One region of the Shewanella sp. SR43-4 genome, then DNA from elsewhere that is predicted to be linked to it. Evidence: predicted binding sites of a transcription regulator. Region 1 holds the regulator's gene; each other region holds the start of a gene.
What was found. The regulator sigma-54, encoded in region 1, starts transcription at its own class of promoters, with help from an activator protein. The targets are predictions, from matches to a motif close to GTTGGCACGNNNNTNGNNT.
Positions count from the first base shown of each region.

Region 2: a site for sigma-54 is predicted at 5,739-5,757, ahead of flgB (flagellar basal body rod protein FlgB). Genes of this name have one in related genera too.
Region 3: a site for sigma-54 is predicted at 3,214-3,232, ahead of H5123_RS11195 (flagellar hook-length control protein FliK). Genes of this name have one in related genera too.
Region 4: a site for sigma-54 is predicted at 2,896-2,914, ahead of H5123_RS10955 (flagellar assembly protein FlgT). Genes of this name have one in related genera too.

Region 1 covers NZ_JACJEB010000001.1:206,673-214,113, forward strand. Annotated here, with positions in the region: gene H5123_RS00965 (KpsF/GutQ family sugar-phosphate isomerase) at 1-46, shown strand, start outside; gene kdsC (3-deoxy-manno-octulosonate-8-phosphatase KdsC) at 49-615, shown strand; gene lptC (LPS export ABC transporter periplasmic protein LptC) at 612-1,172, shown strand; gene lptA (lipopolysaccharide transport periplasmic protein LptA) at 1,159-1,740, shown strand; gene lptB (LPS export ABC transporter ATP-binding protein) at 1,737-2,468, shown strand; gene H5123_RS00990 (RNA polymerase factor sigma-54) at 2,612-4,096, shown strand; gene hpf (ribosome hibernation promoting factor) at 4,121-4,408, shown strand; gene ptsN (PTS IIA-like nitrogen regulatory protein PtsN) at 4,411-4,854, shown strand; gene rapZ (RNase adapter RapZ) at 4,851-5,714, shown strand; gene H5123_RS01010 (HPr family phosphocarrier protein) at 5,735-6,010, shown strand; gene mgtE (magnesium transporter) at 6,475-7,441, shown strand, end outside.
Region 2 covers NZ_JACJEB010000008.1:113,257-120,697, reverse strand. Annotated here, with positions in the region: gene H5123_RS11105 (flagellar basal body P-ring protein FlgI) at 1-150, opposite strand, end outside; gene flgH (flagellar basal body L-ring protein FlgH) at 161-835, opposite strand; gene flgG (flagellar basal-body rod protein FlgG) at 845-1,633, opposite strand; gene flgF (flagellar basal-body rod protein FlgF) at 1,645-2,388, opposite strand; gene flgE (flagellar hook protein FlgE) at 2,639-4,018, opposite strand; gene flgD (flagellar hook assembly protein FlgD) at 4,079-4,864, opposite strand; gene flgC (flagellar basal body rod protein FlgC) at 4,888-5,304, opposite strand; gene flgB (flagellar basal body rod protein FlgB) at 5,307-5,705, opposite strand; gene H5123_RS11065 (protein-glutamate O-methyltransferase CheR) at 5,841-6,674, opposite strand; gene H5123_RS11060 (chemotaxis protein CheV) at 6,740-7,441, opposite strand, start outside.
Region 3 covers NZ_JACJEB010000008.1:136,962-144,402, reverse strand. Annotated here, with positions in the region: gene fliM (flagellar motor switch protein FliM) at 1-825, opposite strand, end outside; gene fliL (flagellar basal body-associated protein FliL) at 855-1,379, opposite strand; gene H5123_RS11195 (flagellar hook-length control protein FliK) at 1,470-3,029, opposite strand; gene fliJ (flagellar export protein FliJ) at 3,325-3,777, opposite strand; gene fliI (flagellar protein export ATPase FliI) at 3,783-5,123, opposite strand; gene fliH (flagellar assembly protein FliH) at 5,104-6,282, opposite strand; gene fliG (flagellar motor switch protein FliG) at 6,419-7,441, opposite strand, start outside.
Region 4 covers NZ_JACJEB010000008.1:91,461-98,901, reverse strand. Annotated here, with positions in the region: gene H5123_RS10975 (hypothetical protein) at 1-65, opposite strand, end outside; gene H5123_RS10970 (helix-turn-helix domain-containing protein) at 49-237, opposite strand; gene H5123_RS10965 (hypothetical protein) at 355-1,257, opposite strand; tRNA gene H5123_RS10960 (tRNA-Arg) at 1,471-1,546, opposite strand; gene H5123_RS10955 (flagellar assembly protein FlgT) at 1,616-2,824, opposite strand; gene H5123_RS10950 (FlgO family outer membrane protein) at 3,093-3,803, shown strand; gene H5123_RS10945 (LPP20 family lipoprotein) at 3,800-4,246, shown strand; gene H5123_RS10940 (DUF6268 family outer membrane beta-barrel protein) at 4,370-5,314, opposite strand; gene H5123_RS10935 (TetR/AcrR family transcriptional regulator) at 5,421-6,071, opposite strand; gene H5123_RS10930 (efflux RND transporter periplasmic adaptor subunit) at 6,314-7,435, shown strand; gene H5123_RS10925 (efflux RND transporter permease subunit) at 7,432-7,441, shown strand, end outside.

The sequences.
Region 1 (7,441 bases):
CGGGGCATTAAATATGCTCGATATGGTTAAAGCGGGAGTCATTTAATCATGTCAGAATCAACCACCAGCCACCAAGGATTTTACGGCCCTATCAGCAATGATATTTGGCAACGCGCTCAAAAAATCAAACTGTTAATCTGTGATGTCGATGGGGTATTTTCAGATGGCCGTATTTATCTCAGTAACGCTGGCGAAGAACTCAAAGCGTTTCATACTCGCGATGGTTATGGTGTTCGATCTATCCTGACAAGCGGAATGCACGTTGCCGTCATTACTGGCCGCAAATCAAAGATTGTCGAAACTCGCATGACCGCGTTAGGTATTAAACATATTTATCAAGGTATTGATAACAAGTTTGAGCCATTTGAACAACTCCTATCACTGTATAATGTCAGCGCAGACGAAGTCGCTTATATTGGCGATGATATGGTAGATCTCCCAGTTATGAAAGCAGTTGGTCTTGCCGTGTGTGTCGGTGACGGGCACCCATTTGTTAAGCAACATTGCCATATGACCACCTCTCTTAATGGTGGCCATGGCGCGTTACGAGAACTCACTGATTTACTGCTTTTAAGCCAAGATAAATTTGCCAGTGCTCATGGTATGAGTATATGAATAGAATCACTCTAGGTATTGTGGCTTTTTTTGGACTTGCTTTTTTCCTCTACTGGCAAGCGCAAATAAAACGCAGTGAAATGGATGCTGTGAAAGTTCGTGGTATTGAACGTCCAGACTTTGTAGCGGATAACCTACGCACCACAGAATTTAATAAACTCGGTTTAATTGCTAGTCGAGTCAGTGCCGAACACATGGAGCATTACGCCTCAAGTGACATTACTCACTTTACTAAACCTGTTTACCTCATTTACCCTGAAAACGGCCAAGCGCAATGGCAATTAAGCGCAGATAGAGGCCAATTGAATAAAAATACCAGCCAAGTCATATTAGAAAATAATGTTATTATTGATGCCATTAATATAGAAGAACCCCTGCAGTCACTCAGTACCCAAGCTGTTTCGGTGGATTTAACCACTATGATCGGCACCTCACAAGAGATGGTGTACATCAAAGGTAAAGGGTTTATTATTCAAGGTTTAGGTCTACATGCTGACTTGAATTCGCAAAAATTATCGCTACTCAGCCAGGTAGAAGGAACATATGAGCCACATTAATCGCCTCAACACTCACGCCAATGTTATGTTATTTGGCAGCATATTTTGCCTGCTGAGTTTACCTACCATAGCGAAACAAGGTGATCTTCAACAAGAGTTGAAAATTGCCTCAGTAAGCCAGTCTGCTGACATTAAAAATAACCAAATTGTTTTTAATGGTCCTGTTACCGTTACTCAAGGCACTATTAACATTAATGCTGATGAGTTACGGGCGTTTACTCCCGAAAACAGCACCAGTAAAAAACTCATCGCTATAGGCAACCCTGCAACGTTTTCACAAGAGTTAGACGACGGTCAAATTGGTACCGCCAGTGCCAACGAAATAAGCTATGATCTTGCTACCACTACACTGACATTGACAGGTAATGCCAAACTGGATCAATCTGGTAGCCAAGTAACCGGTAACCGTATTAAGTACAACATTAACGCTCAAGAGCTGATTGCTGAAAGTACTGGTACAGGGAAAGATCGCGTTATTACTATTATTCAACCTGAGAATTTCCAAGACGAGACTGCACCAAAGCAAAAGCTCCCTGAAATTCCTGTTAAAAAGCAGATCAAACCATGACCCAAATAACCCTAACGGCTGAAAATCTAGCTAAAAGCTATAAAACTCGTCAGGTTGTTAAAGATGTGAGTTTAACCGTTAAAACAGGCCAAATTGTTGGTCTTTTAGGCCCCAATGGTGCAGGTAAAACAACCACGTTTTATATGGTTGTCGGCTTAGTGCAAAGCGATAAAGGTCGGATCTTAATTGATGATGACGACTTAACCGCCGACCCAATGCATCTTAGAGCTCGCAAAGGGATTGGTTACTTGCCGCAAGAAGCCAGTATTTTTCGCAAACTGACCGTATACGACAATATTATGGCCGTATTGCAGACTCGCAAAGAACTCACTACCGACCAACGGATTGAGCAGGTAGAGCATTTATTAGAAGAATTCCATATCACTCATATTCGCGACAGCCAAGGCATGTCGTTGTCTGGTGGGGAACGTCGTCGAGTAGAGATAGCGCGCGCGCTGGCCGCTAATCCTAAATTTATTTTGCTCGATGAGCCTTTTGCGGGGGTTGACCCTATTTCTGTCATCGACATAAAAAAAATCATTCAACAGCTTAAAAACCGCGGCTTAGGGGTATTAATTACCGATCATAACGTACGTGAAACCTTAGACGTCTGTGAGCGCGCTTATATTGTCAGCCAGGGCAATTTAATTGCCGAAGGCACACCTGATGAGATATTGAGTAATCAACAAGTTCGGGCTGTGTACTTAGGTGAACAATTCAAGCTATAGTTACTTTACTGGCCTTTTAGTCTATCTAACTCATTTCATTGAACGATATCTAAATAGCGTTAAATGTCATTGATGTATGTGACAATCGATTACAGTTTTCGAGATTGTCATTTTTATGGAAATCATCTAGGGATAAGCGGTAAATGAAAGCGTCACTCCAACTCAAAATGGGTCAACACTTAACCATGACCCCTCAATTGCAGCAAGCGATCCGCTTACTGCAATTATCGTCATTGGAGCTACAGCAAGAAATCCAACAAGCATTGGACTCAAACCCATTGCTTGAAATAGAAGATGAGTTTTCTCAAGCAAAAGACTCAGTAAAAGAAAGTCGCGACCAATCGGACACCGACTTTAGTGACAACAGCGTGGTCAATATAGAAAAAGACACCTCAACAGTCGACACAGCAGAATCCATGACCAAAGAAACCATGGACGATTTAGCTATGGATACCACATGGGATGAAGTGTACACCGCCTCACCAATGTCAGGTTCAGGCAGCGCTAGCATGCGCGATGATGATATGCCATTCCAAGGTGAAACGACTGAAGGCTTATATGAGCATTTAGAGTGGCAAAAAAATCTCACACCATTTTCTGACACAGATCGAGCGATTGCTACCGCGATCATTGATGCCATTGATGAACGCGGTTACTTAACCCAAAGCACTGAAGATATTCTCGAAGCCATGGGTGATGAAAGTGTCGAACTAGATGAAGTTGAAGCGGTATTAAAACGTATTCAACACTTTGATCCCGTTGGTGTTGCCGCACGAGATTTAAGCGAATGTTTATTCATTCAATTAGCCCAATATGCCGACACAACCCCACATATAGACAATGCCCGTCTGCTCATTAAAGACTATTTAGATTTAATTGCTGGGCGCGATTTTAGATTATTGATGCGCAAAACCAAGCTCAAAGAAAACGAGTTGCGTGACGCGATCACCTTAATCCAGTCACTTAACCCTCGCCCGGGCTTGTTAGTCACCGCTATTGATGACGAATATGTTATTCCTGATGTAACCGTACTAAAGAAGAATGGCCGTTGGGTTGTAGAGTTAAACCCAGACAATATGCCTAAAATTGGCGTTAATCAACAATATGCAGCCATGGCTAGAAGCAGTAAAAACTCTGCCGATAGCCAATTTATTCGCGGTCATTTACAAGAAGCTAAATGGTTCATCAAGAGTATCGAAAGCCGCAATGAGACCTTATTGAAAGTCGCCAATTGTATTGTGCAATTTCAGCAAGGTTTCTTTGAATATGGTGAAGAAGCCATGAAACCTATGGTACTCAATGATATTGCTGAAGCAGTAGAAATGCATGAATCGACTATTTCACGGGTTACCACTCAAAAATATATGCACACACCACGTGGGCTATTTGAATTAAAGTACTTTTTCTCTAGCCATGTCAGCACCGACGATGGCGGAGAATGCTCATCTACCGCTATTCGTGCTTTTATCAAAAAACTGGTTGCAGCAGAAAACCAGCAAAAGCCATTAAGTGACAGCAAAATGGCCCAACTGCTGGCAGATCAGGGGATCAACGTTGCGCGTCGTACGATTGCAAAATATCGCGAAGCGATGCTCATTCCGCCCTCAAACCAACGTAAGAGTTTATAACCTACAAAGCAACGGAGGATTTTTATGCTTATCAATATGACAGGTAGAAATATCGACATTACCGAATCTTTACGTGAATACGTTCAAGGTAAATTTTCAAAGCTTGAACGACACTTCGATCAGATCAATAATGTACACGTTGTGCTCAATGTAGAAAAATTACAACAAAAAGCAGAAGCTAAAATCAACCTTAATGGTGCAGAGATTTTTGCCATGTCAGAAAGCACTGATATGTATGCTGCAATAGACGCCCTGATCGATAAACTCGACCGTCAGGTAATTAAACACAAAGAGAAGTATACAAAACACTAACGATGGAACTTTGTACCATTCTGCAGCCGGAATGCACTACCTGTGCCACACCGGGCAGTAAGAAAAAAGTACTGGAACTCATCAGCAATTTAGTCGCTGCCCAGTACCCACCCCTATCTTCGCAAGAGGTTTTTGAAAGCCTATTAGCGAGAGAGAAAATGGGTAGCACAGGTATAGGAAATGGCATTGCGATACCTCATGGTAGATTAACGGCCATAGAACATCCGATCGCAATATTTATTAAATGTGAAGAAGCCATTGCCTTTGATGCAATCGATAAACAGCCCGTGGATATTTTATTTGCTTTGTTAGTACCTGCAGATCAGTGCCAACAGCATTTAAGCACGCTATCAAGCGTGGCTCAAAAATTAAGCGATAAGCAAATATTGAAACAGCTTCGTAAAACTCACGACTCAACAGAACTTTATCGGGTTATTACTGCATGAAACTTGTCATAGTATCGGGACGTTCAGGCTCAGGAAAATCTGTTGCTCTAAGAGTATTAGAAGATCTAGGGTATTATTGTGTTGATAATTTGCCTTTACCACTGATTGGCATATTACTGGCTCAGCTCAAAGGTAATAATGATCTAGTGGCAATTAGTGTTGATGTACGCAACATTGCCGAGCAAGGTAAAGTCCTTCAAGATCAACTTGCCTTACTTGAACATGACACTGAAATTATTAGCTTCTTTTTGAATTCTAATGATAAAGTGCTACTCAAACGCTATAGCGAAACGCGTCGATTACACCCGTTATCTAAAAATCATATTTCACTGCAAGAAGCGATCATATTAGAAGGCCGTTTACTTGAGCCTATCGCAAAAATTGTTGATCATTATATTGACACCTCTGCCCTGAATATTTACGAATTAAGCGACCAAGTCAGGCAAATATTGTTAGGTAGTGTCGATAAAGAGTTAGTGATTAACTTTGAGTCTTTTGGCTTTAAGCACGGTATGCCAACAGAAGCTGACTTTATGTTTGATGTGCGCTTTTTACCTAATCCGCACTGGGAAATAGCACTACGACCACTCACAGGTTTAGACGAACCGGTACAAGAGTTTTTAGGTCGGCAACCTCTAGTGAATAAGTTTATCTGGCAAATTGAAAACTTATTTGAAACCTGGATGCCGCATTTAGAACGTAATAACCGCAGCTATCTGACTATCGCCATTGGTTGCACCGGTGGCCAACATCGCTCGGTATATATAGCCGATCAATTAGCAAAAAGGTTTAGACATGGCAGTAAACATACAGTTAATGCTCGCCACAGAGAATTAAATTTAACTGATACTGACAGCTAACTGAGCATAGGATCGCGCCAATGATCAAACTTGAACGCCAAGTAACCATTTCAAATAAATTAGGGTTACATGCTCGAGCTGCAACAAAACTTGCTGTTTTAGCGGGTGATTTTGATGCCAGTATCACGTTAACTCAAGGCGATAAAAACGCCAGTGCAGCAAGTGTACTTGGGTTATTAATGCTTGAAAGTGGCATAGGTAAAATGATCACAGTAACAGCCCAAGGCCCAGATGCTGAAGTGGCATTAAATGCCGTATGTGATCTGATTAATGCTAAATTTGATGAGTCTTGCTAAATTATTTAGTGATACTTTCACTAATTACTGATCGTTAAGCCATCATCACTTATTTATTTCCATCTTTAAATGAAGTCGTCATACTAACCAAACTGCCACGATATTGCTGTTCGAAGGTTAACGATCAGTTCCTCGATAATATTAGCCTTTATATTGAAAACGCGCGGCGGATCCCCAGCTGATTAAGTATTCGTTCTCCTAAGAGATATTAGCGTTGTAGCCAATTTCAATCACGGTTCTCGCTTGACCAAACACCGATGTAATCGGACGTTAATTTTTGTGTAAAGCAACATCAGCAGTTCAGACTTTCGTTCGGCGCAAGTCACTCAACGATTTTATTGCTGCATTTCATTTCTTGCCCGCAGATAACAATTCTTGCATCAATATGCCAAACAGAGAAACTGAAACTGCCCAAAATCATTACATACAGAATCATATTCGTATGACAAATAGGAAGTTGATATATGGGTAAAGAGTACCTAGATAATGAAATAACAGAACAACGACTCAATCAACTCGCTCAAGCGTTAGACAGTGGATTGTTTGTTCATGCTCGCAATATGTTACATGCAATGTCACCCAACGATGTCGCCCTCATTCTCGAATCATCACCACCAAAAAATCGACAAGTCTTATGGCAATTAATTGATCAACAATATGCTGGTGAGATCCTGGATGAATTAGGTGAAGAACTGAAAGATTCGCTCATCAGCAGCATGACACCAGAGAAACTCGCCCAGGCCACGATAGGAATGGACACCGATGATCTTGCTTATATTCTTCGCAGCTTGCCCGATGCGGTTTATAAGAAAGTACTCAAGTCAATGCGAAGCCAAGACAGAGATAGAGTAGAACAAGCACTGCGCTACCCGGATGATACTGCCGGCAGCATAATGAACACAGATACGGTTACCCTAAGACCCGATGTTAATATCGAAGTAGTGTTACGCTATTTACGTCAACGCGGTAATTTACCAGATACCACTGATACATTATATGTTGTCGATCGCCATGACCATGTTTTAGGTGGCGTCAGATTAGTCGACTTACTCACATGCGATCCGAGCGTCACAGTTCGCAGCATTATGGACACCGAACTAGAAAGTATTCCGGTTGAGATGTCTGATAAAGATGTTGCGCAAAAATTTGAACGACTCGATTGGATATCTGCCCCAGTCGTAGACAGCCAAGCAAAATTACTAGGACGAATAACCATTGATGACGTTATCGATGTGATCCGTGAAGATGCCGAGCATTCCATGATGGGGATGGCAGGCATGGATGATGATGAAGATACCTTCGGCCCAGTGCTTAAAAGTACTCTGAGACGCTCTCTATGGCTAACCATCAATCTATTTGCAGCATTACTAGCATCATCTGTCAGTAATATGTTTGAAGGCACCTTAGAGCAATTTGCTACCATCGCAATTT
Region 2 (7,441 bases), on a different contig from region 1:
ACCAGGCAAACCAACAACTAAGCCATAACCCACTAGTTGGTTACTTCGTACTCCCTGAATACTGGCGATATCTTTAATCCGCTCTGCATTTGCAGAAGCGCTGAGCATTAATATCGACGCTACAAGCGACACGATCAATTTAGTTTTCATGCATTACTCCTTAGAAAGGCCACCAGTCACTCATAAAGAATGAACTCAGCCAACCGACTTTTTGGGAGTCAGCAAACGTACCGGTACCGCTATACTGAAAACGAGCGTTAGCCACTCGTGTAGAATCAATTGTATTATCTGGGTTGATGTCTTCACTGCGGATCATGCCAGTGACGCGAATAAACTCATCACCGTTATTGATCGAAATCCATTTTTCACCACGGATAACTAAATTGCCGTTGCTAAGTACTTGAATGATGTTGGCTGAAATACTGCCATCTAAACTGTTTGATTGATCGGCATCTGATTCTCGCTTGGTATTCATGCTGTCGTTATAACCAAGATCGAGCGGGATACCACTTATAGACACATTTTTGCCACCAGCATAAATAGGCTCGACGGTTAAGTCAGTGCCTTTTTTGATTTGGTTATAGGCACTTTTTTTCGCTTGGGTTGATTCTTTTAAGGTCACAGTGATGATGTCACCGACCCGATGCGCACGAATATCGGAATACAAGCTTGATGCCTGGCTATCAAGATAAATAGATCCCGTTGGCACCACTTGCGTTGGTACAGTATCTGGGTATACCGGCGCATAAAATGGATCATCAGCAATCGGTTTCTTGGGCGTAGAACTGCACCCAGCCAATAACAATACTGACGCTAACGCAATGTATTTAATCATGTTAGCTCCTTAGAGATTCTGATTAATATAAGACAGCATCTGATCAACCGCCGAGATAACTTTGGAGTTCATCTCGTAAATACGTTGACCTTGAATAAGGTTAACCAATTCTTCTGTCACATTAACGTTAGAGGTTTCCAATGCGCCTTGGCGGATAGAACCTAAACCGTCTTGTGATGCAGTACCTTGAATAGGCGTGCCACTCGCACCTGTTTCGGTGTATAAGTTTTGCCCTAATGGATCTAAACCAGCAGGGTTAATAAAATCGGTCATGGTTAACTGGCCAATAATCTGACTGGCAGCTGTACCTGGGGTTTGCACTGACACTTCACCCGAGGCCGACACCGTAATACTGGTGGAGTTTTCTGGAATAGTGATAGGCGGTTGAACCACATAACCAGAACCTGGTGTGACGATTTGGCCGGTATCATCTAAGCTGAACTGGCCGTTACGAGTGTAGGCTGCTGTACCATCTGGCATTTGCACCTCAAAAAAGCCCGAACCTTCAATCATTAAATCTAATGAGTTATCTGTGGTCAGCATGTTGCCTTGGGTAAACATTTTTTGCGTGGCAACCACTTTAGTACCCGCACCAATGTTTAAACCATTAGGTAACTTGCTATTGTCTGAGCTAATGCCACCAGCTTGGTTAACCGTTTGATAAAGAAGGTCTTCAAATACTGCACGACTTTTCTTAAATCCCACGGTACTGGCGTTAGCCACGTTATTTGAAATAACCGCAATATTGGTTTGTTGGGCGTCGACACCGGTTTTACTTATCCATAACGCTGGATGCATAATAATTACTCCTAACTAATTCTCATCAAGGAAGTGGACGCTCGATCAATCTCTTCAGCGTTCTTCATCATTTTGACTTGCATTTCGTATTGACGTTGAATATCAATCATGGCGACCATTTCATGCACAGAATTAACATTACTGCCTTCGACCGCACCACTTTCAACTTGAACCCCTGGGTCGTTTGGCGCATTGCCACCGGCAATAAGACGAAATAAACCATCTTCACCGCGCATAAGGTTTTCGTTACCAGGATTAACTAACTTAATCCTTCCGACCTCTTCTATTACCTCTGCGGTTGCCCCTTGAGGGCGTACAGAAATAATACCGTTGGCCGAAATCTCTATTTTTTCAACTGGAATGGGTAACACAATGGGACCTGAAGCGCCCATAACGGGACGATCACGGCTATTTAATAACAAGCCGGTACTGTCAATTTTTAGACTACCAGCGCGGGTATATGCCTCGGAACCATCAGCCGCCTGCACAGCAAGCCAGCCATCTCCTTTAACCGCAATATCAAGATCGCGACCAGTAGTTTTAACGGGGCCGCTATTAAAGTTACTGCCTGGGCTTTCCATCATCGAAAATACCCGTGTAGGCAAACCTTCACCAAATGCCTGCATTGAACGGGCTTGGACCATGTCAGCTTTAAATCCATCAGTATTCGCGTTAGCAAGATTGTTCGCACTCACTGCTAGGGCATTCATCCCTTGCTTTGCGCCGCTCATGGCAATATAAAGAAATTTGTCCATTTTTTGCTCCGTCAAACTTTCTGCAAAAACACTATATACACAGAATAAGCAAGCATCATGCCAACGATTTTTAAGTGAGAGGATTGAGATGTAACTGTATGAATCAGTTAATCAATAAAATTAATGGGTAGCGCATGAGTGTCAAAAAAGCTTCTATCGACACGAGGGGTGTAATAACGGGGACAAGTAACGAGGTGGAAAAGGCAAGGTGTTGCCGTAAACGGCAACACCTATATAGCCTAAGGATCATTTAGCGGATCTGTAATATCGTTTGGTTCAAGGTATTGTTAACTTCAAGCGTACGTGAGTTAGCTTGGAAGTTACGCTGAGCTGAGATTAAATCGACCAGCTCAGTGGTTAAATCAACGTTTGACTGTTCAAGTGCAGAAGAGCGAATACTACCAAATGTACCACTATTTGCCTCACCAGCTAATGCCGCGCCGGAACCTAAACTGGCTTTCCAAGACGTATTACCCACCTGAGTAAGACCTTGCTCATTAGCAAAACGTACTAATGCCACCCGCGCTAACGGCACAGTTGAACCATTACTATAACTAGCGGTAATCAGACCGTCAGACCCAATACCAACATTGGTTAATCGCCCTACGGTAATACCATCTTGAGTCAATTCAGTGACTTCAAATGGAGAAGCATACTGAGTTGGATTATTAAATTTTATCGTAAGTGTTTGAGTGCCGTCGGCTCCAGGGCCCAAAGCACCTGCACCGCCAGAACCTAATGCTTCAGTGGTAATGTTAGCCGGATCACTGCCAGTATAAGCACCTACAGAGTTAAATTTAAGCACAGCTCCTGACCAGACGCCACCTAATCCATCGGGATTAGCAGCAGATGCTGTACCCGTCGCATCAGCAGTGCCATCACCATTGGTATCTGTTGAATAAGTACCAGCGCCAGCCGCAACATCAACGGGGTCGCCATCAACTGCATAAAAGGCAACCCAATTACTTTCACCTGTAAATGAACCATTGGTCGGTTTAATAAAATAAGTGGTCATAATGTGCGATTCACCTAATGAATCGTAAATCGTCACCGAGGTAGAATTATTAAACGTATCAGAATCAGCAGGATTAAAATTAGCTGGGTCTAATGCGGTTTCCCCCACATTAAGGTTCATTTGCAAACCAACATTTCCGGTTTGCACAGGGCTACCCGCAGTGTCTGGGATCTTAATCGGTTGAGTTGTGGTTAAACTCACAGAAGTCGAGTTACCATCTTCATCAACAGGGAAACCTTGTAAAAAGTTACCCGCTGAATCGACCATATAGTTGGCCGAGTCAACTTTAAATGCCCCTGCACGGGTATATGACTGATCTTGCGACCCTAACTCAGACGACGTAACAAAGAAACCACCGCCACTGATCGCCATATCCAGTGAATTACTGGTAAATTGCAAACTACCTTGATGAAATTGCTGTGCCACTTGAGTGGTGGTTGCTCCACCACCGACAGCAGTTTTACTGTTCGAAAAAATAGAATTTGCGTACACATCAGCAAACTCAGCTCGTGACTCTTTGAAACCAATAGTATTCACGTTAGCGATATTATTCGCGGTTGTATTTAAGTCTTTTTGCGCGGCAGCAATACCACTCAGTGCAATGTTAAATGACATAGTTCACCTCTCACAATTAATTCATTTATCAATAAAGCCAATAATTCAATACAGGCCTTACTATGTTTCAGATACTGCGAGTACGTCAGATAACTTAATTCCGCCTACTCCACGCAAATTCAAAATGGCCCCAGTCGCCGCTGTGCCCAATGACACACTTGTCACATGTGCATAAGTTGATACCGCTAAATCTTCTGCGGTGCCATCAACTTTACCGCTGGCCTTTATCGAGTAATTACCCGCTTTAACGGGTTGGCCATCCTTACCTAAGCCATCCCATGTCACATCAACATTGCCGCCTTTACTGCCATCAACATTAAAACTCTTGATCAGCTGCCCCGACTCATCTTCAATTTTCACCGTAATCGTTTCAATTGCAGATGGCGTACTGATCACGCCTTTAATCTCAGGGCTTTCAGTAGAAATTGCCCCGGTATCAGAAGGGATAAGCACTTTTCGACCCACTAAGCCTGATGCTTGTAACGCTTGGCTAGAACTCATTACCGTATTGAGGTTAAGGATCTCATCATTCAAATTTGAAATACCATCAACCGTCGAAAACGATGCCATTTGGGCAATCATTTGATCATTATCAACCGGTTTAAAAGGATCTTGCATAGACAACTGTTGACTGAGTAAAGCAAAAAAATCTTCTTGCTTTAACATCTGATCTTTTGATTCAGGGATCGCACTTTCTTCAGGTAATCGAATTCCGTCAAGGAAAGGGTTCCCAGTAGTAGTGCTGGTTGTATTTGTCTGTACAGAACTTTTCGTGGTAGCACTTGTATTTGATGTGCTACTGGATTGTTGCGGTAAAGACTGACTGTAAGAATTAACGAGGCTCATTGTTACCTCCTTGAATAATCATACTATTTACCCATCCTTAACGTCTGTTGCAACATAGACTTAGTTGCATCAGCCACCTGAACGTTCATTTGATAAGAGCGTGATGCAGAAATCATATCGGCCATTTCTTCCATCACATTGACATTCGGTTTATAAATAAAACCATCACCATCAGCCATTGGATGATCTGGCGAGTATTCTTTTATTAATGGTTTATCACTTTCAACAATGCCTTTGACGTTAACACCCGGCGAACTATTTTGCTGGCTATTAGCTTTAAGCATTTCAGCCTCAAAAATGGGATGACGTGCTCGATAAGTTTTATCAACACTGCTTGATACAGAATCCGCATTGGCAATATTACTGGCAGTGGTATTCAAACGCACTGACTGCGCAGACATACCAGATCCAGACACATTGAAAATATTAAATAAACTCATGATTAATCACCCCGCAAAGCTTTACGCATGCCATTAAACTTACCTTCAAGGAAGCCTAATGACATTTGATATTCGAGCGCATTTTGCATAAATGCTGATTGTTCTTTCTGCGTATCAACAGTATTACCGTCACCTGTATCGGCTTGATTTGGAACACGATATTGGACATGTTGTTGACTTAACGCTGTTAAATCGAAATGTTTTTCTGTGGTTTGACTCATGCTCAAACCCTTCTGATGTGAGCTTGCTGCTTGCATAGCAGAAGCAAAATTAACATCTCGAGCTTTATAATGAGGAGTATTGGCATTGGCGATGTTACTTGAAATCACTTCAGCTCTTTGAGCTCGTACGCCCAAAGAATATTGGTGAACACCTAATGCATTATCGAAATTAATCGCCATAAAATTGCCTCCATCAGCTAACTGATAGATATAAAGCAAAGGTTATGCCAACAATTTTTATAATGGGAGAATAAAATAAAAAAACTAACATGCCGACGAGCGTCGGCATGCGGTGAAACTAATTAACTGTTTTGGCTAGGTTTTTTTCTGGTAATAGATACCTGGATTACAGCGAACCATATTAAACTCTTCGGTTAACCCCGCAAGAGATTCTGACGCACCTAAGAATAAGATACCTTTAGGATTAAGTGCGGCAGCAAATTGCCGCAAAATGGTAGCCTTTGCCTCTGGCGCAAAATAAATCAATACATTACGGCAAAAAATGATATCGAACTTGCCTAATAAGCTATAACTTTCAAGTAGGTTGTGTGCTCTGAAGTTCACTAAACGTTTTACGTTATCTTTCACTTTCATATTGCCAGACGGTAAAGCATCAAAAAACTGACGTTTACGCTCTTCAGACAAACCACGAGCCAGAGCTAAACCATCATATTCAGCATTCTTACAACGCTCTAACATAGAAGGTGATAAATCTGTTGCCTGAATTGTCACGCCGCCAGGTAAAGCACCAGGTTTACGCTGTTGATATTCCAACACTGTCATAGCTAAAGAGTAAGGTTCTTGCCCAGATGAGCAAGCAGCAGACCATATTTTTAATGGTCGGCCCAACTTGCTGTATTCAGGCAATAAAGAATTACTCAGCAACTCAAATGGATAACGGTCTCGAAACCATAAGGTTTCGTTAGTAGTCATCGCATCTATCACTTCAGCGCGTAATTGACGCTCTATCGGTTTCATCGACTTTTTAACCACCTCAGATAGAGAAGGCAAATTATGCTTTCCCATCAGTGGCGCTAAGCGGCTACGAACTAAATACTGTTTGTTCTCACCTAACACAATACCGCTATGCTGCTCTAAAAACAGCCTAAATTGATTGTACTCTGCTTCAGCAAGTGATTTATCTGTCACATTATCTTCCTAATATGTTTGCCGATGAGCCGACCGAACGTTCAATATTATTCAATTCTAAACAATTATAAACTCAAATGTTTGTTAACCGCTGCGGCTAATTCATCGGGGTTAAACTTAGCAATAAAATCGTTAGCCCCAACTTTTTGTACCATCGCTTGGTTAAACACACCACTTAACGATGTGTGCAGTACGACTTTTATATTCTTTAACTTTGGATTATCACGAATTTCTGCTGTTAGAGTGTAGCCATCCATTTCAGGCATTTCAATATCAGAAATAATCAACGGAATTTCCACTGATACATCATCCATTTCTTTGGCAATATTTTTCAACATCTCTAACGCTTCTCTACCATCTTTGGCAGTATCGATTTGCAGATTTAAAGACTCTAACGAACGAATAATCTGTTTACGTGCCACTGCAGAATCATCAATAACCATAATATGATAATGCTGTTCTCTATCAATCGTTAAAGTTTCGTTGAGTTCTTGACTGATCGAAGTCTTAACCGGTGAAATTTCATCAAGAATTTTTTCAACATCCAAAATCTCAACCAACTCGCCTTCTATCTCTGTCACTGCGGTTAAATATGAAGAACGACCAGAACCTTGTGGAGGCGGCATAATTGCCTCCCAATTCATGTTGATAATACGTTCAACAGAACTCACTAAAAAGCCTTGAATGCTTCGGTTGTATTCGGAAATGATAATAAAGCAATTTTCAGTTGATGTCAGTGGACGACCACCCGTTGCAGCACTTAAATC
Region 3 (7,441 bases), on a different contig from region 1:
TTTAAATCCCATCACATCACGTAAAGTCACTTCATGCTCAACCACATTGACATCAAAACCAACTTGCACGTCCATGATCTCATCACGTAATGCTTGCGACCAGCGCATATCGGTATCTTGTTTATCACTTTGAACACCGGCATCGAGTAATTCACGTATTGGTTCAATCATTGAATACGGCATAGTGATGTGGAAGTCTCCCCCCCCACCGTCGACTTCGATGTGGAATGAGTTAATCACCACCACTTCTGTTGGACTGACAATGTTAGCCATGGCAGGGTTCACTTCAGAATCGAGGTATTCAAACTCCACGTCCATTACCGGCGCCCATGCTTCTTTGTAATCTTCAAAAATAATTTTAAGCAGTAACTGGACTATTCGGCGTTCTGTTGGAGTAAATTCACGACCTTCAATTTTGGCATGAAAACGGCCATCACCACCAAAGAAGTTGTCGACGAGAATAAAGACTAGTCTTGCTTCCATGGTAATTAACGCTGTGCCTTTTAGTGGACTAAAACGCACCATATTTAAACTTGTTGGAACAAATAGCGTATGTACATACTCACCAAACTTAAGCATTTGTACGCCATTAATTGACACTTCTGCAGCGCGACGCATCATGTTAAACATACTGATGCGTAAATGCCGAGCAAATCGCTCATTGACGATTTCAAGCGTTGGCATACGACCGCGCACAATACGATCTTGAGATGAGAAATCATACGATCGTGCATCAGCACTATCTTCTACAATGTCATCATCATCATCGTCATCGACACCATGTAATAGCGCATCAATCTCATCTTGGCTTAATAAATCACTCACATCATCGCCTTAGCAGTTAACGCTTTTAGTTATTGCATGACAAAACCAGTAAACAGGACTTTCTCTACCACTTTAGTTCCTGTTATTGGTTGCAGCGTATTCTGAACATTGAGCAAGGCTAACTGGCGCAGCTCGTCTTTACCGGCTTGGGTACTAAGCTTTTGCACATCAGCAGCACTAAAGGTCGTTAATAACGCATCTTCAATTAAAGGAATATGTTTTTGGGTCAATACACTATTACTTTCACCACGCACCATTAATTGGACTTTTATTTCAACTAAACGAGCACGGTCAGCGCCAGGTAAATTAAATAAAAAAGGTCTTGGCATACCGACATACTCTGCTTCAGAACTGACTATCGGCGCAGCGGGATCGGCAGATGCATCACCACTGACGTCGGTAGCGGCAGGCTCGTCCGAGCCCATAAAAAACCACAATCCGCCGCCAATAAGCAAAACTAATACTAAACCAATGCCACCAAAGATGAATAGTTTCTTGCTTTTTTTACCGGCGTTAGGGGTGTCGTTTAACTCTAATTCTTGTTCAGGCATTATGGTTCCTAATCAACATTGTGATTAACATTATAACTTAACTGAATAACTCGTTATTCTTGTAAAGATATATTAGTGCTATAGGTTACCTGCTTAAGCATAATAATCTATAGCAGAATGTAAACTCCTTGATGGATTTGTCATCAAGCTAGGCTCTTGTGCTGAAATTTCATCCAATTGCGTATCTCCAGCGGCATGATCACCAGATTGTCCGTGCTGATCACGCCCGCCATCGCCTTGAGAAACCTGACTGTCTGTTAGTTGTAATCCTTCTTGGGCAAGCATATCGCGTAATCGTGGCATAGCTTGCTCAACAATATCACGGGTTTGCGACTGAGCAACATGAAACTGTACTTGGGTTTGATCACCATGAATTTGAATTTTAACGGTTAAATGCCCAAGTTCCGGCGGATCTAAACGAATTTCAGCTTGCTGAATACCATTACTGACCATAGTAATTAACTGCTGCTTCATGACCGGAGAAAAGCGCTGGATCATCTCTTGCATTTGCGCACCATGATCGCCTTGCGGTTTCAACGATAACTGAAATTGTGGTACATCACTTTTATGTATCGGAGTAAAACTACTCTGATTTTGTAAAGCCTTGGTGTCGGTATCACCGATATCATTCACTGCGTCTAAACCCAAGTTAGCCGAATTTATATTGGCTGACAGTTCTCCTGATGCACGCTTGGTCGCTAGGGAATCTAGGACCACAGAAAAATCAGCTTTCGCCAGCATTTTAGCATTATCAGTATCTGATTGAATATTGGCATCAATACCAGTGCTATCACCTAAAATCGTCTTAGGGTCGGCAGATATCGCTGAAGAAGATGCAAGAGTGGCGCTAGCCTCCAAAAAAACGGTGCGGTCTAATTTAACAACCGCAGAATTAAGACCCGCAGAGCCGGCTTGGCCTGGAGCGGTGACACTGGCGGCAATTGATTTATCAATTTGGTTTTGTTCTTCAGATCTAAGGACACTTTTTGGGGAATCGTCACTACTGTCCATATCTGTAGACACCATCGCAAGAATGGATTCATCAACAACAGGCGCTTGTAAATTAAAGTCACTAATTAACTCGCTTAAGCCCTTAATGTCTAGTGCTTGTAAATCCTTTTCAGATAAATTGGCAAATGCCATTAAGCTGGATATATCTTCAGGGCTAAGCTGAGAAAGAGCTTCTTTGGTAAAAAGAGAGTCAGCGGGTAAATCAATAGCATCAGTGAATAACGCCCCCATCTCTGACTGACTATCGCTATTCAGATCATCAATAATACTACTGTTAGGGTCGATCAAAGATATCACGTCAAAACCAATATCTAATGTATCCACATGCGGCAATTCATTTCCGCCAGAGGAATGACGTTTATTTAATGCATCAGCCATATTAAGCTGAGCAAAAATTAATTCAACATCAGCATTTTCTTCAGTAGATAAATCAAGGTCATTGGCAGCATCGACTTGATCCACTTCAGCGTCTAACGATACAGGTGCACTATTGGGGGTAGGCCGCGAAGCAAGTTCGGATTCACTCGCTTGATTAAAAGCAGACAAGAATGATGTATTTTCAACACCTTGCATATTTCCTTTTGTACTAAGATCAGCAGATTTACTGCTATTTCCAAGTAAGATATTGCTCATCTGCTGCATAATCAGCTCCACTCAATCAAACAAAGTTAGGTCATTATCGTCTAACAAACAGCTATCAAATTACCTCGATGAATCATATGTCGATATTAGGTAATATCAATAGAGTCATTACAAACCTCATCATGAGGTTTCCACTGTCGCTTCGCTGACGATTTCTATTCCAATGTAAACTTAAATTTATATTAAGCAATTTAAGTGCCAATAAATATTAGTTGATAAAGTTTAGAGAATAAATAGAGTTTGAATGCGAACCAATCAAAAGGGACTGCGGTAAAACGAGTGATAGATTTGGAGGTTAAGACTTAATTGATTTTTGACGGTAATATTGTTGCATAGCAAACTCATCTGACATTTTTTGTTCACGTTTTGCTTCTACGACCATAGCCTTTTTGGCTTTCTGAGCGAGTAACATTTCTACCGCTTTGCGTTTTTGTTGTTTTTCTTGCCAGTGAACTTGACGGTAACCCACTTGTTTTTCGGCATCTTTAACCGCTGCCACTTGTTGGGTAATAGCACTATCAACTTGACGAATAAACTGATGAAACTGATGGTACTGATTAGCACGTAATGTCGTGCCCGTGTGCCCTTCCATCTGCTTCATGTAATCTAAACGGTAATTGTTTAGCGCATCGAGCTGCCCTTGGCGTTTTTGTTTTTCAAATTGAGCCGACTTGAGCTGCAATGCCGCTTGTTCCTCGGCAGCAGTCGCTAGCTTCAATACCGTTAATAATGGGTCTGTGCGAGTCATCTAGGTTATCCCTGACATTGAGCGGCAATTTGAGTCAACATCACTCGGCTTTCTTCAAATGAGACAGGTTCTTTAAACCCTTGACGTAAAAAAGCATTCATTGCTGGTTGTAAACGTATCGCATTATCAATCCGAGGATCACTGCCTTGTGAGTACGCGCCAATTGAAATCAGGTCACGATTTTGCTGATACAAAGAATACATCTGTTTAACTTTACGCATCGCCTCTAAGTGTTCTCCACTTATCACCATCGGCGCAACACGGCTAATTGATGCTTCCACATCAATCGCGGGATAATGACCCGAATCGGCAAGCTGACGAGATAGCACAATATGGCCGTCTAAAATCGCTCGAGAAGCATCTGCAATCGGATCTTGTTGATCATCACCTTCGGTCAATACAGTATAAAAAGCCGTAATAGAACCTTGTCCAGCGCCGCCATTACCGGCGCGCTCAACCAAACGGGGTAACTTAGCAAACACAGAAGGTGGATAGCCTTTGGTTGCTGGCGGTTCTCCTACCGCAAGCGCCACTTCACGTTGCGCTTGGGCATAACGTGTCAAGCTGTCCATTAACAATAAAACATCGTAGCCTAAATCACGAAAATATTCGGCTATACGAGTCGATGTTTCACAAGCACGTAAACGCATTAATGGCGAAGTATCTGCCGGTGCAGCCACTACAACCGAGCGGGCACGACCTTCTTTACCTAAAATTTCTTCAATAAATTCTTTAACTTCGCGGCCACGCTCGCCGACTAATCCCACCACAATAATGTCGGCTTTAGAACCTCGGGTCATCATGCCTAGAAGCACACTTTTACCTACCCCAGAGCCAGCAAACAGCCCCATTCGCTGACCTTTACCTACGGTTAACATCGAATTAATGGCACGAACACCGACATCTAATGGTTCGGTAATGGCACGTCGAGACAATGGATTAATGTAAGGACCATGACGGGCTGCGTATTGATCCGTATTCAATGGCCCCAAACCATCTAACGGCACGCCGCTACCGTCTAATACTCTACCTAACAATGCTAATCCGACATTTAATCCAGATTGCTCACCCAAGGGTTGAACCCGTGCGCCAGGCAAGACACCTCGCAGCTCTTCAATAGGCATTAAATACAACAGTTTGTCATCAAAGCCAACCACCTCAGCAACTAACTCACCAACCATGGTTTCAATGGAACATAAGCTGCCCACAGGCGCACGACATCCTGTCGCTTCTAAGGTTAAACCAACAACCCTAACTAACTGGCCGCTAGCGACGGGTCTAAGCGGTAGCACGTGTTTATGATGCACCGACAGTTTATTGAGGAGTTTATGTTGACGGGTGGTCATCGATATTTCCTTGAGATAGACCTTTGTTCTGTTGCTGATCGTCATCGCCTGCGCTACTAACCGCTGGTGCACTTGTATTGAGCGTTATATCGTTATCGACAGTGGCATTTTTATCATGCTCAACATTGAGTGATGCAGCTGAGCCATCTAGAACATTTTCAGCGATAGATTCAGTCGCATTGGTCTTCTGAACAACATCTGTTTGTCGAGTCTCGAGCTGATTATCTTGGTCGGGAGCAGTATCTGAAGCGGCTTGATCGTCGATGGCCTCAATGCCATCAGCAGACTCAGAGGCTTGTTGATACTCTGTCAAATTATCGACTGATGTTGTTTGATATTGTGGATGAGTAGACTTTTGTTGTTGTACATTTTTAGCTATCTGATTCGACTGAGCATCCAATTCACTAAATACTTGATTGATACGTTGCTCGACGCGTAAATCAACGGAGGAGCGGACACTTTCAATAATACAGTCGCCATTTGATAAAGTAGGATCGATATCAATTTGCCAGTTATTTTTTTGTAATTGTTCAGCACTATAGCATTGGCTGACGATTTCAGCATCGGCTTGATTTAAGCGTAATTTAACCAGTTGTTCTTTTAATGGTAGGGCGTCAACACCTTGGCGTAACGCTGATAATATATGCTCTGGATGCGTTTTTAGTTCGTGACCAATTACCGACTTTGCTAAGCTGATTGTCATGGCGAGCAATTCTGCTTCAATTTCGTTATCAACGATTGATAATGGCAACTCAAATTGAGTCATAATGTGATTAAGTTGCTCAACTAACTGATTAACTTTAGTTTGACCAGCCTCATAACCTTGTTGTTCGCCTTGAGCAAAACCTTGCTGATGACCTTGCTCTAATCCTTCTAAACGCCCTTGTTCCAGCCCTTGTTGATGACCTTCTTGTTGACCTTGCTCAAACCCCTCTTGCTCTGCCGCTGCGCGAATATCTTCGATTTGTGCCATCGTAGGCGGCGCCATAGACTTCTCGGGGCCAGAAATGGGGTTTGGCCGATGAGCTTCAGAAAATTGACCAAATAAATTTGAAGGATCGTGACTGCTGTCTTTGGTAATATCAGGTAATTGCCAATGGCTAAACTCATGCTCATTATCGGCATTGGTGACATCTTTAGGCACTTTTGATTCAGACATAATTGGTCACTTGTGTTATTGAAAACATTGGCTCAAAACAAAATAATAACAGGAGTACAATGTATTAGCTTTACTGACAACAAACGAATTAGGCAAGTAAATTAGGTATATCTTTCAGACATACCTAATTGTAAGATTATAAGAACTCGTCACCGCCACCGCCGCCTAGCATAATTTCACCACTGTCACTGAGTCGACGGGCAATAGACAGAATTTCTTTTTGTGCTACTTCAACTTCACTGATACGAATAGGCCCCATGGCTTCTAAGTCATCACGCAGTAATTCTGCAGCACGCTTGGACATGTTCCCCAGAATTTTCTCTTTTAAAGCTTCATCAGCACCTTTGAGTGCCTTCATCAAGATATCTTGCTGTACTTCACGTAACAATGCCTGAATACCACGGTCATCAACGTCAATGAGGTTTTCAAATACAAACATCATGTCTTGTATTTGTTGCGCCATCTCTTCGTCAGACTCACGCATAGTTTCCATTATTTGGCTCTCAATACCAGTATCGAGGTAGTTCATAATATTGGCTGCAGCTTTCAAGCCGCCCATTTTGGCTGCTTGCGCACCACCTTGACCCGCAAATTGTTTTTCCATGATGTCGTTTAGCTCTTGCAATGCTGCTGGCTGAACTTCTTCAAGATTGGCAATACGCATCATTAAATCTAAACGAGTATTTTCAGGGAACTGACTAAAAATTTCAGCCGCTTGATCCGGTTCTAAGTAAGACAAAACAATGGTTTGAATTTGAGGATGTTCATTTTGAATAATGGTCGCCACTTGGCGGGCATCCATCCACTTTAATGAATCAAGCCCCTTAGCCCCGCTGCCCATAATAATTTGTTCAATTAAGTTACCAGCTTTATCTGCACCCAATGCCGCGGTTAACGCTTTACGGACGAATTCTTCACTGTTAAAACCAATTGAAGAGAATTTTTGAATATCATCTAAAAATAGCTTGTGAACCCCAATGACTTTTTCTTGACCAAAGTCATCCATCGCCGCCATCGCCATACCCACTTTTTGTACCTGCTTAGGCTCTAAGTGTTTCAAAATTGACGCAGCATCCGCTTCACTCAAACTGAGCAACAAAATGGCTGTTTTCTCAACACCAGTAACTAAATCTGGGTCAAATGCCGTTGATTTCTCTGC
Region 4 (7,441 bases), on a different contig from region 1:
GTGCTATTTATATTTAATAACGAGCAAATAATCATTCCCGCTAAAAAGCTATACAGTGTGTTCATATACCCTCCCGTTAACGAAGTTTTCAACATCGCTTTGGCGGTACATCACACGACGACCAACTTTGATAAAATTTAGAGGATAGCGGCCTGTACAACGCCACACAGAAAGAGTGCCACTGGTGACACCCAAAAACTCAGCAACCTGAGCAGGGGTAAGTAATAGGTTATTCATGTTAACTCCTAATAATGTATATATTTCAGGAGTGAGAATAAAATGATTGGATTAGAGTGTATGTACAATCAAGCTGCTTAAAAATACATTAAGCTGCTTGACTGTATTTTCACACCTTTAGACTTTATGTTTTTTAAATCGCTCAGTTGATCTAAACCAATTAATCACAGTTCGATGTCCATTAACTACACTATTGAAAATGAAGTCATGTTTTTTGCCAATTTCTACAATTTGAGGGTAAAGCGCTTCAGCAGCTTTAGTGTAAGAGGTGTATTCGTTAGTAGATAGAAAAAGTGCGATAGCTTCCTTCGATGTTGCCAAAGAACCTTGCTGAGTTTTTTTTCCGCCTTTCTTACCAGCTAGTTTATTCTGCTCAAGAACAGCAATATTCTTGATAATCAGCTCTCTCATTAGTATGGCGTGTGATTGTTGATTGAGAATAAATGCTTTTATTAACATATCGGCAAAAATATCCGCTTGCTCATTTAGCCCACTCAATTGACAGACCAACATACCCTTAAACAATCTGAACAATTCATGCCTGTGTTCAGTTGAAGTTTTGCCTGTAAATCTAGCAATCAAAGTTTTAATTTGTGTTGTTACAAATGCTTCAGACTTAGGTGAACAAACTCTTAATGCTTCGCCGAACGATTGAGTTGCTTCTATCTCTTTAACTTTGCTCTTAAGTGGACTTTCGCTATCGATGATACTTATAAATAGTTTTATCGCCATACCCCAAGCTTGACAGCGAGACTCATGCAATTCATCAAATATTGATAATCCATGGGGAGTTTTGGCAAGTGCTTTGACTATAACTTCATCTGAATCCGTATCTGATATGACTGTATAGTAACTTTTTACACTGAGGACAAATCGAAAAATTTGCTCTACATAAATGTCTAGTTCTTTTGGCAAGTTGTCTTTATCGATATTTCCTATCAACGATTCGGGCATTAAATCGATAATGTTATCGATTAATGACTCTTTGTTAGCCAGTAAATTAATCTTTGAAACTTCCATTTAATGTTCACCGCATCATGCTATTTGACTTAAATGGAATTTAACGAAAAATAGGCTTTGAGTCCATGATTGGGTTCAAACTATCGAAAAGCGGAGTTTTGAAGAATGCTTAAAAAAAATTCCAAAAAAGGGGTTTTCAGAGGCGGCACATAGGCGGCACAACTTTTGGCGATTTTATTAAATGTTTGATTTTTAAGATAAAAAGATGTGTTATGGTCTCCCCACAGGGACTCGAACCCCGATCGGCCGCTTAGGAGGCGGCTGCTCTATCCTGTTGAGCTATAGAGAGACCCAGTGATTATACTGAGTTTATAATCGAATTAAACCTTTTAAATTTAATTGCTTAATTAACAACCAACTAGTTCTTAATCGCAATGTCATTCACTTGAATATTATAAGCACTGTCGATACCGTCAAAGATTGCCGTTGAACTGTCTTCGGTCACTTGTTCGATAACCACATTCGCCCGACTTTTAGTCGCGATAGCGCGCATAGAGTTGAATCTGTCGGGGATGTTTTTCTGTAGGACGATTTGGAACTTATCACCCATTTTAACTCCATTTTTACGGCCTAAATTGATGATAATGCGATCACCATCTCTTGCCACAATTTGGCCTAGTAATGGTCGGCAATTGAGTTGCTTATCTAACGACATAACGCTTTGTTGTAAAATATCACTGATCGCCTGGCCATAAGATGATCGCCAAAAGCGTTGATTCGCTGGTGACACTATTTCTTGTCGTTCAAATTCCCAAGGGGCTGATGTCGCAAATGATTCCGACCAGACAACTTCACCGCTAATGCCATGATAAAGAGTTAATTTAAGGATAAATTGCCTCAGTGGATCATCTTCTACAAAGCCCAAATAACTGCTTTGTACTGGTTCAGTTGAAATATCAATAATTTCGGGCTGCAGCAAATATTGGCTGTCGGTAAGTTCACCTAACCAACTGGGTATGCGGTTACCTCTAAAATTGACCAATTGATTGGTATTATCAATTTTCTCATCTGCATGTAGCCTGGCAAAACTGTATCGCGATTGCGCGTTAATCGCTTTGCCTAATTGTTCGGTAATGCGCTCTTCAAAGTGGGCTAATTGACCATAGCGTAATTGTTCGCGTTCTTGTAAATAAGCTTGAGGCAGCATAATCGCAGCTTTGAGTGATTGGCTTTTACATTGGGCATCGGACTCTTGTTCGCTAAGCTCAAGCTGTAAAATGACAGTAATAGTATGCTCGCTGATCATTTCACTCATTAATTCAACATTATTGGCCGAGCCCATACGCTGCATTTGAAAAGTATCTTGAGTAAGCCGTCCTTGATTAATTTGTTGTTCGCTAGAAAAGTTAACTCCCGCTTTTAAACTGGCATAATTTAATGCTTGGCTGATAGCGTCTTCGCGAGCTTTATCAATATCGCCATTAACAATTTTGGCTTTGCCAGTCACTTCAATTTGTTCAGCAAATGCAGACATTGTCACTAGCAAGCCACTTGCACATAATATGGCTATGACAGCAAGATGACTAAAGGGATTAGCTCGGTTAGTAGGGCTGTGTCGGATCAGCATACGATGTCCTAATGTCAAAAAAACGTCTATTTGGCCTAATAAAATGAATTAAGCTTACTCTATATTTTACAAAGCAAAAATTGTGCCTATAACCGCTTTAATAGTTTTTTTTAGATGTAGGGTAATTATAGTAAAGCTTCTAACGCATTTGCCGATATAAAGGAACGAATATTAAAGAGTAAAAAATTGACCTTAGTTACCGATAAATAAGGCGATAAAATGACTCATTTATACCAAGATTTGCGGCATTTTTGTAAGAGGAATTATTATGATTAATAGGCTTGTTGTCCCCACGGTCATACTGGCGTCATTGACGTTAGTTGCATGCACCCAAACGCCTAATGCTGCCAATAATCTTGCCTTTAGTAATAACGGTAAATTTGTCAAAGTGGTCGATGAAGATCAGGTTTATCAGCACAAGTTAGCTTATGATATACAAGCTGTTGGAATATCGCCTAAGGGCCAGGTCAATGTGTGGGCAGAAAAGTTAGTCAACGAATTAGTATTGCAAAATGATGCCCTTCGCCCTGATGAACCACTGCTCATTTCTACGCCGGTAATGGCCAGCAATTTAAATACATCCAATGAGTTAGGCCTTCAATTACAGCAAGGATTGCTTGCTGCATTCCATGCCCATGAGTTTAATTTGGTTGATTTAAACGTCGCAACTAATTTACGTGCAACAGAGCAAGGTGAATTTATGTTGAGCCGAAACTGGGAGCTGTTGCGTTCCGATTTACCGGTAGCGCACGTTTTGGTATCAACCATGACCTTAACACCTGAAGGAATCGTCTTTAACGGCCGAATAGTGAATGTGACCAATAATAGAGTGGTTTCGGCGGTGCAATCATTTGTGGCGGCGTCGAGCTTATCGGGTTATTTACAACCTTCTGAAATGATTGAATCGCGTAATGGTTTACTGTATCGCCACGAAAATATGGGCGACAGTCGTTATACTGTATTAGGAGATAAGCTATGAAGTCGTTAATGTTAATTGTGTTGGTACTGTTAACTGGCTGTGTAAGCAAGGATAAATATGTCCAGTGGGAAACCGAAGCTCCAGCCTCGTTCCCTACCCTAACCGCAATTGGCTATGCACCCTTAGCGACTCAGCCAAGCAAAGAACCATCGCATCGTATTTTAATGGCGATGCAAGCATCAAAAATTGCTGCATATCGCGAGTTAGCAGAGCAAGTGTATGGCCAAAAGATTACCGCAAACAGCGACGTGAGTGAGTGGTTATTAACTGACGACAACGTTAAGTCTAGCGTGAGTGGCATTATTCGCGGGGCTAAAGTGGTAAAAACCTACCCAGCCGGTGAGTTTTATGTCACTGAGTTAGCACTTGATTTTAAACAAGTATGGCAGTTATACGAGCAACAAAATCGCCCTAAGCGGGTAAAAGAAGTGACTTACTTCTAGGGCCGATTTACATTAGTAGTTAAGACGATTTTATTAGATAAATGCTCAGTTGCTAAATTAGCTTTTACAAGAAATGCCGCTGATATCAGCGGCATTTTTTATTGTATGGTTTACCACTAATCGTTAAAAGTTCAGTTTAAACACTAAACCGAATGCGGCTTGGTTTTCCATGTCTTCAGTGACATCGGGATAACTTAACTGCATTTCACCGCCAAAATAGTAACCAGCATAAGCATTAAGACTAACGTTAGTCGTTGCTTGCCAACCTGCGCGAGCAAAGCCTACCCATTCTTCAACTTCAATGGTTTTATCATCATCAGCAATTAAAAAACGCTCTGTTCGCATGGAGCTGCCCACGCCAAAATCCCAGTCACGATTATATTGATAACTTAACTCTAATCCTGCCGGGCCACTAAAACCAGCTTGGAACGGGTTAGCAAGTACCCACTTATCGCTTATCTGCCAACGTACGGCTAAATAAGGCAAAGTGCGCACTTCTGAAATATCATTTAAATATGCCACACCGAAACCAAGCATATTACCCGAATCAAAGCGGTACATCCCCGAGGCGACGACACCATAACTTTGTGCATTTGAAGATGATGCCGTATCAGCATAGGCATACTGTAATTTGGGTGCGATGAGAAACATCCAATGATTATCTAAGCGATACGATAGTGATAAACCAGCACTGTACTGATGGATGGTTGACCAAGGTTGAGTATTGCTGCGTAACAGGCTGTTTTGGTTAATATCCCAGTCATAATCGAGATTATCGTAGCCTAAGTTTGCCCCTATAGACCACTGACGATTAAGTGGCATGTTTGCCGAAAAACTGGTTTTCCATGCATCTCGTTGTAACTGATTAGGGTTAGCACTCTCTGCGCCTACATTAGCGGTGCCCGTTGATGTACGAGCAACAGTGAGTGAAAACGGTGAACGTTCTGGTGCCGCTAAAGCATGCTGACTTAACAGCAGACCCGATACGCACAATAATGACCGTACAGATAAATTCAGTGACTTACTCTGTGCCGGAGAAGAAATTACCTTAGTGTTGTAAAGCGTCATACTAATCTGCTTCCCTTCAAATAATGAAATAAACTGAATATTACTTTGGCTTAATTGCTCAAGTAATACTGCTATATGGCCAATTAAGTTCAACTTGAGGTTGAGTTTATTTTACGCCCACTTTATGTGCTCGTAAAAACATGTCGGCGGTATCTTGCAGGTATTGTTGTCTGGTGACGATTAAATCTTCTATTTCTAAGCCTAACTCTAGGCGTAATTTTAGCTCACCAAACAACATTAAACACAATCTAACCGCACTTTCATGAGGGTTTTCAAAAAAGTATTCGTTGTGTTCATTGACTTTTGTTAGGTAGTTTCGAACCAATCCCAGTACATGCTTAGGGCCTGCATTATAAAACAATCTAGACACTTCTGGGTGAGTATCGGCTTGAGCAACACAGGTTTTAAACACTGTCATGGCTTCTTTGCTAACAATCATTTCGCCAAACTGCTGTCCAAATAACAAAATAACCTGTTGTGGTTGACTGGCATCAATTAAGGCATCGTCGGTGAGTTGATGCACAACACATTTTGATTCAATCGCAGACACAAATAAATCGTCTTTAGAACCAAAATGGGAGTAAACAGTTTGTTTTGATACACCGGCATGCTTGGCCACTTCATCCATACTGGTATTAGGGAAACCATGATGACAAAAAAGATCAATCGCAGACTCGAGCACCTGAGCACGCTTTTGTTCACTGCGGCTGATGTGGTTCTGTCCGCTAGGATTAAGCGCTGTGTGTTGTTTTGTCATGTTGGTTCCATAAATTAGCTCATTAAGCAAATCAAGCCTCTGCATTGCTGATCAGCATTTAGCCTAATAGTAACCAAAAATAGACTGGACAGTCTAGTTTTATAAAATTAGACTATCGAGTCTAGTTAACATTAAAGTTACATTTTACGTTGTGCTGAAAACCTATGAGCTTATTGCCTTTCATGCCAACGGCGAAAAAAATCAACATTGACACTATTAATTGCTTTGCAAGGAATAAACTTATGAACGCGTCAAAGACATTCACTGCCATCATTCGATACTGGGCGCTAAGTTTAAGCTTAATCGTTTTAAGCGGTTGTGGCTCTGAGGTAAAAGAGCATTCGCATACAATTGACTATCAAGCGGTGTTATCGCAAAGCTTAGTGTTAAATGACCATTACCAGCATATGCAAACCTATACTGGGACGATTCGCTCAGCCAATACCACAGGTATTGGCTTTGAGCTTGCGGGTAAGCTCAACAATATCTCAGTCGACAGTGGCGATACTGTGACTAAAGGTCAAACATTAGCCCTACTTGATATCGAGTTATTAACAGCCGAACAACAGCAACTGCAAGCCAGTTTATTACAAACCCAAGCGGATATCGATTTAGCCAAAAGCACCTTAGTTCGCACTGAAAAACTAAAACAACAAAATTATGTGTCTGAACAGCAGCTTGATGAAACCCAGCAACAAGTCATTAGCTTACAAGCGAATCAAAAGCGCATAGAAGCCAGCTTAAGTGCCACCCATTTAAAAATTGAAAAATCGACATTGTTAGCCCCATTCAATGGCACTATCAGTCAGCGGTTTCATAATGTCGGCGAAGTGATTGCGCTAGGCAGTCCGGTTTTTACCTTAGTGGGTAACAGTGAGCCTTTAGCTTATATTGGGGTACCGATTGATATTGCACAGCAGTTAGCCGCCGAGCAGATGGTAGATGTCCGGGTAGGCAAACAAACCTTTACCGCTAAAATTGCCGGTATTAGTGCCGAGGTCAATACCATTAGTCGCACGGTGCAGTTGCGTATTCATTTGCCCGAATCAGCCAGAGTAATCAATGGCGAAATAGCTTATTTGGCTTATCAACAAGATGTGCCTGCATCTGGTTACTGGGTGCCGATGTCGGCATTAACCGATGGCGTACGCGGGTTATGGAACGTATTTGCCTTAGTTAAAGCTGAGCAAGGTTTTTATACCATTGAACGTCGCGATGTTGAAATTATCTATACCAATGAACAACAAGCCTATATTCAAGGCGCCATAAAACCAACCGATATCATTGTCTCTCAAGGCTTGCATAAGTTAGTGGTTAATCAAAAAGTCACCCTAGCTCAAGCTGAGAAAACGGGGGCATTATGATTAAAG